Regions from separate parts of the Paraburkholderia sp. BR10141 genome, predicted to be linked through region 3. Evidence: predicted binding sites of a transcription regulator. Region 3 holds the regulator's gene; each other region holds the start of a gene.
What was found. The regulator LexA, encoded in region 3, represses DNA repair genes until DNA is damaged. The targets are predictions, from matches to a motif close to ACTGTATNNNNATACAGT.
Positions count from the first base shown of each region.

Region 1: a site for LexA is predicted at 1,761-1,778, ahead of recA (recombinase RecA). Genes of this name have one in related genera too.
Region 2: a site for LexA is predicted at 2,914-2,931, ahead of ACOJB8_RS06225 (CppA family protein). Genes of this name have one in related genera too.

Region 1 is NZ_JBMIQH010000007.1:50,129-55,263, reverse strand. Features, by position in the region: gene recX (recombination regulator RecX) at 1-573, opposite strand, end outside; gene recA (recombinase RecA) at 605-1,681, opposite strand; gene ACOJB8_RS12045 (response regulator transcription factor) at 1,930-2,694, shown strand; gene ACOJB8_RS12040 (sensor histidine kinase N-terminal domain-containing protein) at 2,707-4,356, shown strand; gene ACOJB8_RS12035 (MFS transporter) at 4,679-5,135, shown strand, end outside.
Region 2 is NZ_JBMIQH010000003.1:332,060-337,194, forward strand. Features, by position in the region: gene ACOJB8_RS06195 (H-NS histone family protein) at 1-129, opposite strand, end outside; gene ACOJB8_RS06200 (hypothetical protein) at 248-577, opposite strand; gene ACOJB8_RS06205 (J domain-containing protein) at 661-1,254, opposite strand; gene ACOJB8_RS06210 (hypothetical protein) at 1,453-1,620, shown strand; gene ACOJB8_RS06215 (hypothetical protein) at 1,679-1,876, opposite strand; gene ACOJB8_RS06220 (phasin family protein) at 1,931-2,224, opposite strand; gene ACOJB8_RS06225 (CppA family protein) at 2,601-2,885, opposite strand; gene ACOJB8_RS06230 (BON domain-containing protein) at 3,049-3,429, opposite strand; gene ACOJB8_RS06235 (RrF2 family transcriptional regulator) at 3,628-4,143, shown strand; gene ACOJB8_RS06240 (NAD(P)/FAD-dependent oxidoreductase) at 4,240-5,135, opposite strand, start outside.
Region 3 is NZ_JBMIQH010000023.1:35,742-40,876, reverse strand. Features, by position in the region: gene cysW (sulfate ABC transporter permease subunit CysW) at 1-22, opposite strand, end outside; gene cysT (sulfate ABC transporter permease subunit CysT) at 19-918, opposite strand; gene ACOJB8_RS27630 (sulfate ABC transporter substrate-binding protein) at 1,068-2,126, opposite strand; gene lexA (transcriptional repressor LexA) at 2,420-3,070, shown strand; gene ACOJB8_RS27620 (hypothetical protein) at 3,135-3,512, shown strand; gene ACOJB8_RS27615 (DUF2939 domain-containing protein) at 3,609-4,292, shown strand; gene ACOJB8_RS27610 (universal stress protein) at 4,354-4,824, opposite strand.

The DNA.
Region 1 (5,135 bases), on a different contig from region 3:
CACTTCGAGTGCGTCGGCGTCCTCGGTGTACGGCATGAGCTTGCGCGAGAGTTCGGCGCGGCTGTATTCGCGGCGCGAAAGATAGCCGAGCGCGCGGCCCTTGAGGGAGCGCTCGGGGCGCTGCTTCGCCGTGGACGATTGTTCGCGCGCGCTGGCGCGTGCGGCGCGGCTGGCCGAGCTACGCTCGTATTGGTCGGCTTGCGGCGCGCTGGATTCGCGCGCTGTTTCGAGCGGCGCGCGACGCGATCGCTTGAATGTGGGTTCGGACAGCGGTTCTGGCGGCACGTTTGCCGCCTCTTCATCCGCCCCGCTGAAGAACGCCTCGAACGGGACTTCGAAGACCGCGCCGCCATCGTCGCTGAGATCGGCGGGCGAAGAAAACGCGGCGCCAGAATGCGCAAAACCGCGATCGCCCGCCTGGGCGTCGCGGCTCAAATGGCCAGAACGGCTCGTGCGCGAGTCGGCAGGCTTGACGGCGGAGCGCCGTTCGACGCCCCTGTCCGCAGGCGAACCCGCGTGCGGGTTAGCCTGCTCGCCGGAAGGCGAGGACGTGGGTGACCCGCCCTTGCGCATCAGCTTGCCTTATCTACGAGAGCCTGTGGACTTACTCTTCGTCAGCGACTTCGACTTCGCCGGAGTCCTTGACGCCGTCCGGCATCGTGCTCACGCCAAGCGACTCGCGGATGCGGTTTTCGATCTCGCGAGCAATGTCCGCGTTCTCGCGCAGGAATTCACGTGCGTTGTCCTTGCCCTGGCCAATGCGCTCGCCGTTATAGCTGTACCACGCACCCGCCTTGTCGACGATCTTGGCCTGCACGCCGAGGTCGACGATTTCGCCCTGACGCGAGATGCCCTCGCCGTAGAGAATGTCGAAAACGGCTTCGCGGAACGGCGGCGAGACCTTGTTCTTCACGACCTTCACACGCGTTTCGCTACCGATCACTTCGTCGTTCTTCTTGATCGAACCGATGCGGCGAATGTCCAGACGCACCGACGAATAGAACTTGAGCGCGTTGCCGCCCGTGGTGGTTTCCGGGTTGCCGAACATCACGCCGATCTTCATGCGGATCTGGTTGATGAAGATCACCATGCAGTTCGTCTTCTTGATCGTGCCGGTGAGCTTGCGCAGCGCCTGCGACATCAGACGCGCCTGCAGACCCGGCAGCGAGTCGCCCATTTCGCCTTCGATTTCCGCCTTCGGCACGAGCGCCGCGACCGAGTCGATCACGATCATGTCGATCGAGCCCGAGCGCACCAGCGCGTCGGTGATTTCGAGCGCCTGCTCGCCCGTGTCCGGCTGCGAGATGAGCAGTTCGGGCACGTTCACGCCGAGCTTGGCGGCGTATTGCACGTCGAGCGCGTGTTCCGCGTCGATGAACGCCGCCGTGCCGCCGAGCTTTTGCATTTCGGCGATGACCTGCAGCGTGAGCGTGGTCTTACCCGACGATTCCGGACCGTAGATCTCGACCACCCGGCCGCGCGGCAAACCACCCACGCCAAGTGCGATGTCGAGGCCGAGCGAACCGGTGGAGACTACCTGGATGTCCTCGACCGCCTCGCCGTCGCCGAGTCGCATGATCGACCCCTTGCCGAACTGCTTTTCGATCTGCGCGAGCGCGGCGGCCAGCGCCTTGCTCTTTTCAGCAGTCAGCCCAGCCGAGCCTTTCTTGCTATCTTCCATGAATCGTCCTTTGCTATGATGAACGGCGTCTCGTGACCATGCGCACGCCTCATTCGGGCTAATGCACACGAACGCAGACACTGTATAAAAAAACAGTGGTTTTGGCAAGCCTTTCTGGCTATCCAGAACCGCGAATTTCGGGAGACCGCCGCGCGTCGCCTGGCCGCGCCTTCAAGGACGCGGCGCGGCGCGGGTGTTACGAGCCTGACTACGAGGTCTAAAAGCCTCGAAGGCGACGCTGGCGCAACATGCGAATCCTCATTGCCGAAGACGACAGCATACTCGCGGATGGACTCGTGAGATCACTCCGCCAATCGGGCTATGCCGTTGATCACGTGCGTAGCGGCGTGGATGCCGATACCGCGTTGTCGATGCAGTCGTTCGACCTCCTGATCCTCGATCTGGGCCTGCCGAAAATGCCGGGCCTCGAAGTGCTGCGCCGTTTGCGCGCGCGCAATTCCAACCTGCCCGTGCTGATCCTCACCGCCGCCGACAGCGTGGACGAGCGCGTCAAAGGCCTCGACCTCGGCGCCGACGACTACATGGCCAAGCCTTTCGCGCTCAACGAGCTCGAAGCGCGCGTGCGTGCGCTCACGCGGCGGGGTGCGGGCGGCGGCCCGACCGTCGTGCGGCACGGCGCGCTGGCGTTCGACCAGGTGGGGCGCATTGCGCGCATCAACGACCAGGTGCTCGATCTTTCCGCGCGCGAACTGGGCGTGCTCGAAGTGCTGCTGCAGCGGCTCGGGCGGCTCGTCTCGAAGGAGCAGCTCGTCGACCATCTGTGCGAATGGGGCGAAGAAGTCAGCAACAACGCCATCGAAGTCTACGTGCACCGGCTGCGCAAGAAAATCGAAGCGGGCGGCGTGCGCATCGTGACCGTGCGCGGGCTCGGCTACTGCCTCGAAAAGGAGGCGAAGGAAGCGCAGGCCGGCGCAGGCCAGACGCCCGCCCGGACCGAGGCCGGCACGCCCGACGCCGCGCCGGCGATGCCCGCCAGCCACCACTTCAAGTAGGCAGGATCGACGATGGCCGGGCGTCCTCCCATCGCGCGCGCCGTGCCGCCCAAGGGCGCCGCAGGCGTTGCCGGCCCGGCCGGCGACAGCGTTTCGGGCGCGACCGCATCCGCGGCCGACGCCCTCGACGACGACGCGCGCGACGCCCGCTACGCCAATCCGTTCGCCCCGCCCGACGAAGCCGAAGCCGCCGCCGAGGCCCGCCCGCGCTCGCTCTTCGGCGAGATTCTCGACTGGATGCTCGCGCCCCTGCTGCTGCTCTGGCCGATGAGCATCGCGGTCACGTATCTCGTGGCGAAATCGATCGCCAACGCCCCGTTCGACCGCGCGCTCGAAACCGACGCCTATGTGCTCGCGCGCCAGATCCAGCCCGTCAACGGCGTGGCCGAGCTGACACTGCCCGCCTCCACGCGCGACTTCCTGCGCGCCGATAACGTCGACAGCGTGTTCTATCAGGTGCTCGGCAGCCGTGGCGAGCTGATCGGCGGCGATCGCGACATGCCGCTGCCCCACGACGACGACCGCCCGCCGCCGGGCCTCGTCGAATTCCGCGACGACACGCTGCATGGCATCGACATCCGCGTCGCCTATACGACCGTGGAGCCGACGCATCCGAGCGTCGGCGATCGGCAAGGTCAACCCGTGCTCGTGCAGGTCGCGGAAACGCTCGACAAGCGCCGCCAGCTCGCCAACGACATCATCAAGGGCGTGATCCTGCCGCAGTTCGTGATCTTGCCGCTCGCGATCCTGCTCGTGTGGTTCGGGCTCTCGCGGGGCCTCGCTCCCCTGCACGCGCTGCAGTCGAACATCCGCATGCGTCGCCCCGACGATCTTTCGCCGCTCGAAGCACGCCGCGCGCCGCCCGAAATCGAGCCGCTCGTCACCTCGTTCAACGACCTGCTCACGCGCCTCGAACAGAACATGGAACTGCAAAAGCGCTTCATCGCCGACGCCGCGCATCAGATGAAAACGCCGCTCGCGGGCTTGCGCACCCAGGCCGAGCTCGCGCTGCGCCAGGACGCGCCCGCCGAAGTGCACCGCTCGCTCGAGCAGATCGCGACGAGCTCCGAGCACGCCGCACGGCTCGTCACCCAGCTGCTCGCACTCGCGCGCGCGGAAAACCGCATGTCCGGACAGGTCTTTACCTCGGTGGACGTGGCCGACGTGGCGCGCCACGCCGTGCGCGACTGGGTGCAGCCGGCGCTCGCCAAGCAGATGGACCTCGGCTACGAAGGCCCCGAAACGGCCGGCGGCAGTGAGGAAGACGATGGCGAAGCGGGGGCGCGCATCGAAGTGGACGGCAACCCGGTGATGCTGCGCGAGATGCTCTCGAACCTCATCGACAACGCGATCCGCTACACGCCCGCGGGCGGGCGCATCACCGTGCGCGTGCGGCCCGAGCCCTCGGCGGGCATGGTCCATCTCGAGGTGGAAGATACGGGCATAGGCATTCCGAGCGCCGAGCGCGAACGCGTGCTCGAGCGCTTCTACCGCATTCTCGGGCGCGACGGCGAAGGCAGCGGGCTCGGGCTCGCGATCGTGCGCGAGATCGCCACGATGCACGGCGCCATGCTCGCCATCGACGATCACGTCTATCAGGAGACGCCGCGCCTCGCCGGCACGCTCGTGCGCGTGACGCTGCGCTTGCGTACGCAGGCCTGAGCGGCATTGCCGGCGCTTTGGCGGCGAAACCACCGCGAAACTGACGGACCGCGTCAGAAAACCGGGATGGGACTTACCCTTACCCGATACGCTTCGAGCGAGTCAAAATCTGCAGGTTAGAAGATACTTGCCGATCGATGCCTGATTTTGCTCGCGAATTCAGCGAAGTTAGCCGACCCCCACCCCACACCGACGCTACACTCGAAAACCCACACCCGCGTCAGAAGCCCGTAAGTTTCCATTCCAATAATGCTCCGCAGGACCGCGGGTCTACGAGTCGCCTGCCCGACGGACCACACGCATATCAATACTGGAGACATCTATGGCAACCGTTGGCGGACAAGTCTCGCACGCGCCGATGACCAGCGACGAAAAACGCGTGATCTTCGCGTCGTCGCTCGGCACCGTGTTCGAGTGGTATGACTTCTACCTGGCCGGATCGCTCGCGGCCTTCATCAGCAAGAGCTTCTTTTCCGGCGTCAATCCCACTGCCGGCTTCATCTTCACGCTGCTCGGCTTCGCTGCGGGCTTTGCCGTGCGTCCGTTCGGCGCGATCGTGTTCGGGCGCCTCGGCGACCTCGTGGGCCGCAAGCACACGTTCCTCGTCACGATCGTCATCATGGGTATCTCGACCTTCGTGGTCGGCTTCCTGCCCGGCTATGCGTCGATCGGCATTGCGTCGCCGGTGATCTTCATCGGCATGCGTCTGCTGCAGGGCCTCGCGCTCGGCGGCGAGTACGGCGGCGCCGCGACCTACGTCGCGGAGCACGCGCCGGCCG
Region 2 (5,135 bases), on a different contig from region 3:
CGTGTACCCGAATTCGGCCACCTTTGCGCGGATATCGGCGAGAACCGTCTCGAACTCCTGCTGACGGGCGACCGTCGCCTGACGCTCGAGTTCCGCGAGTTGCGCCTTCAGTTCCTTGTACGTTGCCACGAATCGTCTCCTGCGCGTGGACACCATTCGCTAATCATAGTGGCTTTCGCTCACACCGCCTTCCAACGTGATCGCAAGGCATTCGCGGCAGCGACAGCAAACTCACGCAGCAGATCGCTCAGGCCGTGACGAAGACAATTGCCCCCGCATCGGCAACCTGGGCGAACAACCGCACGAAACGATAGCTTTGCGCCTGGATAGTCAGTTCGTTGAGCCCGGAGCGCGTGCCTTCCAGTATCGCGCGAGCCACCGGCTCCGGAATCGCGCCGAGGTGCGCCCAGTCTTCCGGCAGCAGCGCGGGATCGCCCAGATAGACCTCGCTTTTCCCGCCAGGCGTTCGAACGAGAATCAGGCTTCCTCCCTTGTCGAGTGCAATTTCCAGGTACTCGGACAAGGTTGCCAATGCCTCTGTGTCGACATCGCGGGCGGCATGTGAATTCGAAGTCATAGGGTGGCCACGCTGAGTAGTATGTCGATCACTATCGTACCCCCGCTCCTGCCTGTTCGGCGCATTTTGACAGCGGCACACGTTCAGGGATGTAACCCGAACATACCGTGCCAGATCGCACTAAAGAGGTTCGCGTGACGACGATCGTCGGACTTTTGCGATTCCTCGTCGCCTGCGCCGTGCGATGAAGACGGCGGCACGGCTTCTTCCGGCGCGCCGGCATTGCGCGGCGCGGCGCTGTCCGCCTGACGCGACAGGTGCAGGGCGATAGCGCCGTCGGCAATGCGCCCGGCGAGTTGGGAATCGCAATCACTGGCGAGCAGTGCGCCGAATACGACATCGCGGTTGTAGCCCTGCTCCGCGAAGCGCATGGCCACGCTCACGTGCCGGGCATAGGCCTCCTGACGCGCCGCCTCCTGCAAGCGCGCCTCTTCTTCGCGCTCGCGGGACATACGCCCCATCTCCTTGGCATAGACTGCGTCATAGACGCTGCGCTGCGCCGGATCGGAAAGAATCGCGTAAGCTTCCTTGATCTCCTGGAACTGCGCATGCGCAGCGGCTTCGCGTCCCATATTACGGTCGGGATGCGCTTTCATCGCGGCCCTGCGGTAGGCCCGCTTGATGTCCGCGTCGCTCGCGTCGTCGCTTACGCCCAGCAAGTCATACAACGTCGCCATGGCTCGCACAAATGGAAGTGAGATGCGGTCGATCGTAGCATGTCGTCCGCAGACGCACCGCGCGTGCGATGACGATCGCCAGCCGGCAACCGATCAATTGTCCTAAGCAAACGAGCCGCGGATATCGAAATCCGCCCGCGCCGCCAGCGCGCAGCACCCGGGTTCTCAGCGTCGAACCCGGGTCCAGCGACACCACTCGTGGTGATCGAGATTGCGCAGCAAATCGGCCCTGCGCCGTTCGCGCCGATAGTGAGCGGCGACACCAACTGCGGCTATTACGAGCACGATCGTGCCGGCAGCCATACCCAGCCAGGACGGGTCCACGTCAGCCTCCTCGGATCCATGCGGATCGCAACCCAATTGTGAGCAACGCACTCTGAATATAGCCCGTCCGTGTGACAGACTATGCGGTCTCGACCGCCAATCAGCGCACTCGGGCGACCGCTCTCAGGAGCGCATCGCCTTGAGGCGTCACGCGGGGCGTAGGGAAGCCGGATTCGGGCGTATCGACGATGACGAGGTGCTGATCGCGAAGCGCACCGAGTTCCTCCCGGTCGGGCTCGATCCGCCCTGGTGCATTCTTTATCAGCATCAACGTGGCAAGTTCGTGGGGGCTCAACATGTTATTTCCCTCCCGCTTGATCCTGTTTTGATCACGCTTCTTCGCGACTGCGAGCTACCGCAGTTTCGCCGCAGTCTCCGAAGCGATGTCCATGCATGCGCGCGTGTACCCGGCCGCCTGTGAAGCAACCCACGGCAATAGCTCGACCTGGTTGCGGACGAATTGCTCGGGCGTCTGGACGGACAACATGCCTTCGAAGTGCTGTTGCGAACCAGCGAATATCGACCTGCAAGTCGCGAGATTCAGGCGTGAGAGTTCACAAACACCATCGAATAGATGACCGGTCAACGTAGTCAACCTTACGGCCCACGATTCGCTTCCCGCCGCCGCGAATTTTTGATTAGACATACTAATTTAACCTCTGCGCATTTCATTAATCGTTATGTCTGCATCGACCGCGATTGATGTATGGCTTTTCAACGCAATTGGCATTGCCCATGCGAAAGCGAATGCCGGAGTCGAACTAGAGCCTTGATTCTAACTTTGTTAAATCCGTCTCATGAATGCTAGTTGAGTCAGGAGTTTCCCCAATTCATTACGCAGATGCGCCCGTTGACTTGTCAGCCTAGATCTCGGCCAGTCAGACAAGAACAGACGAACCACGGGTGTCGCGCAGTCAGATGACGCAAGACGTCAAACAAGATACGGCTTGCGATGAGGATTCATCGCAAGCGCGATTGTGAGTGCGGCGCTGTTGCGCCCTCAAACAACGGGAGCGGGAATATCAATGCGCGGCGACTTTCACCGCATTGCGTTGCGCAAGCAGTTCGCGTATGCGCGCCAGATGCAGATCGCCAACGGCCGTATGAACCGGCTCGACCTTGCGGGCACGACGCGCAGCAGGTGGCCATGCACCGAGGTATCGGCACAGCGCGGAAACGAACGGCCGCTTCCCCCCGCCAGCAAGTCGCCGCGTCGCAGCGGCGACCCGATCCGCCCCTACATTTGCCACCAGCCATTCAAACGCCTGACGGTCTTCGTCATTCACAATGCGAATTAGCGATTCCATGCGACGCTCCTACTGGACGTAAACACATGCTGTGAATTTATACAGTATTTTGCGTCAGCGCAAGGCAAGTTTGAACTGGCTCCGGGGAGCGTTCGCATGGGGAAGGACAGATCGGGAGTCGCCTTCCAAGGGCGTTGCCTCGGGTGGAAGCGCGGGCGGGGCACTACTCGCTGGCCGCGGCGTCCCCCTTCTGGGCCGTCAACCGGTTCCTCACGGCCGTCACGCCCAGCACCGGCCTCGCCGCATTGCCCGCGCGCGAGATCTGCCAGGTCTCCGGGACTGTGCCCGAGAGCGTGACGACGCCATGGCTGACCCGAATGTGAATGTCTGAATCGTCGAGATCCGGCACGCGCCTGATGGCACGGCGAACGTCACGCACCACTGAGGTATCCGGCCGGCTTCCGGGCGTCGATGCCGAGACTCTTTGCACGGCCGCACCGGCCGGCTCGCTCACGCCGGTTTGCGCGTTCGCATTGGCAGCGCAGCTCGCGATAGCCACGAACACCATCGCGCCGATCGTTCCATTCGCACCGTTTCTGTTCATGCTGCCTCCATCGGGTCGAGTCAACCGAGGAAAAGCGCCACCTCTGAGCGTATGTTCGCACAGGAATTCATGCGTCGCGTCCACGATGGCCTGGCCCGCCCCGATGCCTGCCCGAGCGCACACGCTGACGCAGCGGATGACTTCGGCGCCGCACTGCGCTACCCTAGCAACTCCGATACAAAAAGTCGTCGTATAACCATGTCACACATCAGCACCGGCGTCGAATACGGGCTGCATTGCCTGCTCTATCTTGCCGGCACGTCCGCCGGCGTGCGCGAGGCGAGCGTACGCGACCTGGCGGAAATGCAGGGCGTGCCCGTCGATTACGCGGCCAAGCTCTTCACGCGCCTCGCCAAAGCCGGCATCGTCGAGTCGACCGAAGGCATACGCGGCGGCTTCAGACTCGCGAAACCCGCGCGCAATATTTCGGCGCTGGATGTCGTCGACGCCATCGACGGCGACAAGGCGCTCTTCGACTGTCGCGAAGTGCGCCGGCAATGTGCCGTTTTCGACGACGAGCCGCCCGCATGGGCCACACGCGGCACCTGCTCGATCCATGCCGTGATGCAGGGCGCCGAGCGCGCCATGCGCGCGGAGCTCAAGCAACACTCGCTTGCCGATCTCGCCACCCGCGCGTATTCCAAAGCGCCTGCCAGCTACCACCATCACGTGGTCGACTGGTTCACCGAGCGCGCTGCCAATCGGCGCGGGTAACGACCGTCGCGTTGCGAGCCCTTCCAGCATGCAAAAAAACGCGGAGCCTCCATCGAGGCTTCCGCGTCCAATCAGATCCGTCGTTATCCTGAATGGTCAGGCAACCACGATGCGCAGCGGATCTGCGGCGGCGAGCGCTTGCTCGCGGTCCGCGCGAGGCGGATAGATCCATTCGGAGTTGATCTGGTGCTTGAGCTTCTTCGCCTCGGCGCCCTGCAACTTCACTTCGCGCTCCCAACCTTCCGTGTAGACCGCGCCCCACGGGCCCAGATCCAGACAGGTCACGTACTTCGGCTGGCTATACGGAATCAGAGCGAGGCCGAGCAGATCGGCGGCCACGTTGTGGCCTGCCGAGCGCCCCAGGTTCATCGCGTGCTGGCACGACATCATCGTGTGATTGCCTTCTTCGTCGGTGGCTGCGCGGGCGACGTCGCCCGTCGCGTAGACACCGGGCACGCCCTCCACCGCTAGATTGCGATCGACATACAGACGCCCCAAGGCGTCGAGGCGGCCCGGAATCTGCGCGGTCAACGCGCTCGCGCGCAGCCCGGCCGTCCAGATCACCGTGTGCGATTCGATACGCTGGCCGTCCGTTGTCGTGACGCCGCCGGCATCTACTGAAGCCACACCCGAACCGAGCTTCGAGGTCACGCCGAGCGAACCCAGCGCCTCTTCGATAACGGGACGCGGGCCCGCGCCCAGGTCGGGGCCGATCGCATCGTTACGCTCGACGATGATCACCTTCACCTTCACCTGCTCGCCCAGCGCCGCGCGCAGGCGTGCCGGCATTTCCGCGGCCGTCTCGATGCCGGTGAATCCGCCGCCCGCCACCACCACGGTATTGCGCGCGGGCGTGTCCGGCTGGCTGGCCAGACTGCGGATGTGCGCTTGGAGTTCGACCGCCTCGTCGGTCTGATCCACGCTGAAGGTGTGATCGGCCAGGCCCGGGATCGACGGGCGGAACAGCCGGCTGCCAGTAGCCAGCACGAGGC
Region 3 (5,135 bases):
GTTGTTGCGGCAGCGTGCTCATTGCGCACCTCCCGCGACGGTTGCGCCCACCACGGCACTCGGCGCGCTGCCGGCCGTTACACCCCGGCTCGTGCGGCGCTGCAAATACCACTGCAGCGAGTTGATGAGCAGCAGCATGACGAACGAGACGCAGAGCATCATCACGGCAAGCGCCGTTGCGCCCGCATAGTCGTACTGCTCGAGCTTGGTGATGATGAGCAGCGACGTAATCTCCGACTTCATCGGCACGTTGCCGGCGATGAAGATGACCGAGCCGTACTCGCCCAGCGCACGCGCGAACGCGAGCGCGAAACCCGTGAGAAGCGCCGGCAGCACCGCGGGCAGCACGACACGGCGGAACGTGAGCCAGCGCGAGGCGCCGAGGCACGCAGCGGCCTCTTCCTGTTCGCGCTCGAAGTCCTCGAGCACCGGCTGCACCGTGCGCACGACGAACGGCAAGCCGATGAAGGTCAGCGCCACGAGCACGCCGAGCGGCGTGAAGGCGATCTTCAGACCGAGCGGCTGCAGGAACTGGCCGATCCAGCCATTGCCGGCATACACGGCGGCGAGCGAAATGCCCGCCACGGAAGTCGGGAGCGCGAACGGCAGATCGACGAGCGCATCGATCACCCGTTTGAACGGAAACCTATAGCGCACGAGCACCCACGCCAGCAGGAAGCCGAATACCGCGTTGATCAGCGCCCCGCCGAGCGCGGCGGTGAACGTGAGCCGGTACGACGCGATCACGCGCGGCGACCACACGGCGCGCACGAACTGGCTCCAGTCGAGTGTCGCCGTCTTGAGAAAGGTGGCGGCAAGCGGAATGAGCACCACGAGGCTCAGATAGGCCACCGTGATGCCAAGCGTCAAACCGAAGCCAGGCAGCGCACTGGGCTTGCGCAATCGAAACGTTGTCATGCTCATCGTCCAGACATGGGTTGCGCGATTCGTGCGTTGCAGATTCGCGCCGAAAAGCGCGCCCGTAGGCGCGCTTCGTTGTTATGCGGTCACGTCGTTATGCGGACCGCTTACTGCTTGACCGCCTGCTGCTTGACTGCTCGACAGCTTTACTGCGGCTGATAGATCGAATCGAACACGCCGCCATCCGCGAAATGCGTCTTCTGCGCGTTGGGCCAGCCGCCGAACGTGTCGTCGACCGTGTAGAGCTTGAGCTTCGGAAACTTCGCCGTGAGCGCCGCCGGGACCTTGTCCGAACGCGGACGGTAGAAGTTCTTCGCGGCGATCTCCTGGCCCTCTTCGCTATAGAGGAACTGCAGGTAGGCTTCGGCCTCCTTGCGCGTGCCCTTCTTGTCGACGACCTTGTCCACCACGGCAACCGGCGGCTCAGCCAGAATGCTCACCGAAGGCACCACGATCTCGAACTTGTCCGGGCCGAACTCCTTGAGCGAGAGAAATGCTTCGTTTTCCCATGCGATCAGCACATCGCCGATGCCGCGCTGCACGAAGCTCGTCGTGGCTCCCCGCGCGCCCGAGTCGAGCACGCCCGCGTTCTTGTAGAGCTTCGTGACAAAGTCCTTCGCCTTCTGCTCGTTGCCGCCCGGCTGGTGCAGCGCATACGCCCACGCCGCGAGATAGTTCCAGCGCGCGCCGCCCGAGGTTTTCGGATTCGGCGTGACGATCGAGACACCCGGCTTGGTCAGATCGTCCCAGTCCTTGATGTGCCTGGGGTTGCCCTTGCGCACGAGGAACACGATGGTCGACGTGTATGGCGAGGCGTTGTCGGGCAGGCGCTTTTGCCAGTCCTTCGCGACGATGCCCTTGTTGGCGAGCGCGTCGATGTCCCATGCCAGCGCGAGCGTCGCGACGTCGGCCTGCAGACCGTCGAGCACCGAGCGCGCCTGTGCGCCCGAGCCGCCATGCGACTGTTTGATGGTGAGCGTTTCGCCCGTCTTCGCCTTCCACTGCTTGATGAAGGCTTCGTTGATGTCCTGGTACAGCTCGCGCGTCGGATCGTAGGAGACGTTGAGCAGCGATGTATCCGCGTGAGCGGCCAGCGGCACCATAGCCGCCATCGCCGTGACGCCGACGAGCGGCGCAACGCCGATGACCAGTTTTGCCGCCAGTGTTTTCAGCCAGCCCGCGCGCCCCGTATGTGTCGTGCCCATCTATCTGTTCTCCGTTCTCGTGTGTGCTCGTTTGCGCTCATTGATGAAACTGCAGCTAACGATGGAGGCCAGTCTAGCGATCCCCTTACATTATTAAAAATGATGTTTTCTTATTTTTTAATACGCAAAAGTGGTAAGGACAGAGGAAGTCGCTGTTGGAGCGCGGTTTCATCCGCGCAAACACGGGAAAACGGCCTGATGGCAACGTTCAGTCGATGAACTTCAAGTAACACTTGAAAAGTGGCGAGTACTGTATAAAAATACAGTTACCTGTTCAAACATACAGTGGCGCCATGACCAAACTCACCGCACGACAGCAGCAGGTTTTCGATCTGGTTCGCCGGGCCATCGAGCGCACGGGCTTTCCGCCCACGCGCGCCGAGATCGCGGCGGAACTCGGCTTCAGCTCCGCCAACTCCGCGGAGGAGCATCTGCGTGCGCTGGCGCGCAAGGGCGTGATCGAACTGGCTGCGGGCGCCTCGCGCGGCATCCGCCTCGTGCCGGGGCCCGACGACCTGCCACACCAGTTCACGCTCCCGCACCCGAGCATCATGCAACTCTCGCTGCCGCTCGTCGGCCGCGTCGCTGCGGGTAGCCCGATCCTCGCGCAGGAGCACATCTCGCAGAACTACATGTGCGACCCGGCGCTCTTCTCGAGCCGCCCCGACTACCTGTTGAAGGTGCGCGGCCTTTCCATGCGCGACGCCGGCATCCTCGACGGCGACCTGCTCGCCGTGCAGAAAAAGGCCGAAGCGAAAGACGGCCAGATCATCGTGGCGCGCCTCGGCGACGACGTGACCGTCAAGCGCCTGAAGCGCCGTCCGAACGGGCTCGAGCTGATCGCCGAGAACCCCGATTACGACAATATTTTCGTGGAGGCCGGCAGCGCGGAATTCGCGCTCGAAGGCATCGCGGTCGGGCTGATCCGCCCCACCGAATTCTAAGGAATCCGTCTGAGCGCGGTTTGCACATTGTTTGCGCACCATCTGCGCATACCTGGAGAGAGTCATGGAACGTCTTGCCCGCCTGCTGCCCTTCCGCCAATTCGGCCGCCTTCGCCATCTCCGTGGAATCGCCTCGTGCGCGGTCCGCGAAGTCCGCGATTCGGCTGCCGCACTGAGCGGCTCGCTCTTCGAAGACTCGCCTGAGATGGTAGCGGCCAGCGCAGCCGACCTGCCCGTGCTGCCCTCGGCACAGCCGGCGTTTGCGCGCGTGTCGCTCAACAGCACGCTCAACACCGAACAGCCCATGCGCCGCGCGCCCGTGCGCGTCTATCAGGGTCCGTCGCGGCTCATCCTAGTCGGCACGGTCGACGCGGTTTGCCGCGCAATCGACCGCTGCATCGCCGAGCAGCACAGCGACCTGCCCGCGGCACTCGCGAAGTAAGCAGCAACGCTGCCCAAATGTGAGAAGAGGTTACGGGCGGGATCGTTTGGCCCGGTTTGCGGTCAACACCGTGTTTAAACGATTTGCCCTATGCCGATGACGGAATCTCTCTCTACCCCGCGCAAGACCCAAGGCTGGAAAAAGCCCGTTGCGATCACGGTCGCCGTCGCAATGGTCGTTGCCGCGATCGGCTACGCCTATGCGTCGCCCTATATCGCGGTGAAACACATGAAAGCCGCGGCCGACGCGCGTGACGCCGTCGCGCTCAACGAATACGTCGATTACCCTGCGCTGCGCCTGAGCCTGAAACAGCAGGTGGGCGAGATGCTGCACCGGCGCGTCGAGGGGCAGCACAGCAGCAATCCGTTGCTGATCCTCGGCGCCGTAATTGGCGCGGCACTGATTAGTCCGCTCGTGGATGCCTACGCCACACCGGAAGGCGTGGCCGCCCTGCTCGATGGCATGCCGCCGACGGGCAAGCCCGGCGACCGGCCACACGCGCCGCCGCCAGCGGAATCCGGCGCGCCATCCGCGCAATCGGCAGAGCCGCCGCAATCGGCACCCGCCTCCGCCGCGCCACCGGCCCCGGCCGTATCCGGCACCCCCGCGCCCGAGGCGCGGCCGGTGACCACGGCGGGCTATCGCGGCCTCAATGAGTTCGCGCTCACGTGGGACCGCGGCAGTACGGGCGAGCACTACGCCGCCATTCTGCAGCGTCACGGGCTCTTCTCGTGGAAGCTCTCGGCGGTCGAGCTAAGCGAAGGAAACGTCTCGAACTGAGACAGATCGGCAGTGGCAGCGCTAACAGGCCGGTTCCAGTCGAGCCGGCCCGCTTGATCCCCTACGCGGCGGCTTGCTGCTGCTTTTCCTCAGCCGCCGACGAACACGCCACGAGAATGCTGCACGAAACGCGGTCGAGCAGCGGCGTGTTGCCGGCGCCCATCCACCAACGCGAGAGCCCTGTGCGGCAGCGGTGGCCCACCACCACGAGGTCGGCATTCAGCTCGTTGGCCAGATTCGCGATTTCGTCGATCGGATGACCGAACGCGAAATGCCCCTGAGCGCGCACGCCGCGCTCAGTTAGCCAGTCCACGCCTTCCTGAAGAATCTCGCGCGCCGTTTCCTCGAAGCGGCCGCAGGCCACGTCGGTCAACAGGCCGGCGCTCTGGGCGATCGTCGAACGCATGTCGACGACCGAGAGCAAGTGCGTCTCGGCCTGCAGATCGAGTGCAAGATCGGCGCCGCACCGCAGCGCCTTGCGGCCTTCGCGCGAGCCGTCGTAACAGAGCAGAATTTTTTTATAGCTCGCCATGATCGCTTCTCCCCGCCCGCGTGATTTGCAGGCTGTGCGATTCTCATGATGGTGCGCCGCAATTCCACACGCAAGGGCTGGAAAACGCCAGGTGTGCATCGAAAAACGCCAGGCACGTCCCAATCGGCGCACGCATCTTGCACAGTGCTGGATGCTTGCCGCGACATGCATTTACCTCGTGCGTCGTCAAAACACTTGTGAGCGACGCCCGACCCGCCACGCAGCAATGCACTAAAATGGGCCGCCTCGTTTCGTGCGATTTTTCGTTCGGTACTTCGAGCGACTCGCGCGATGCCCGATCGACTCACGTT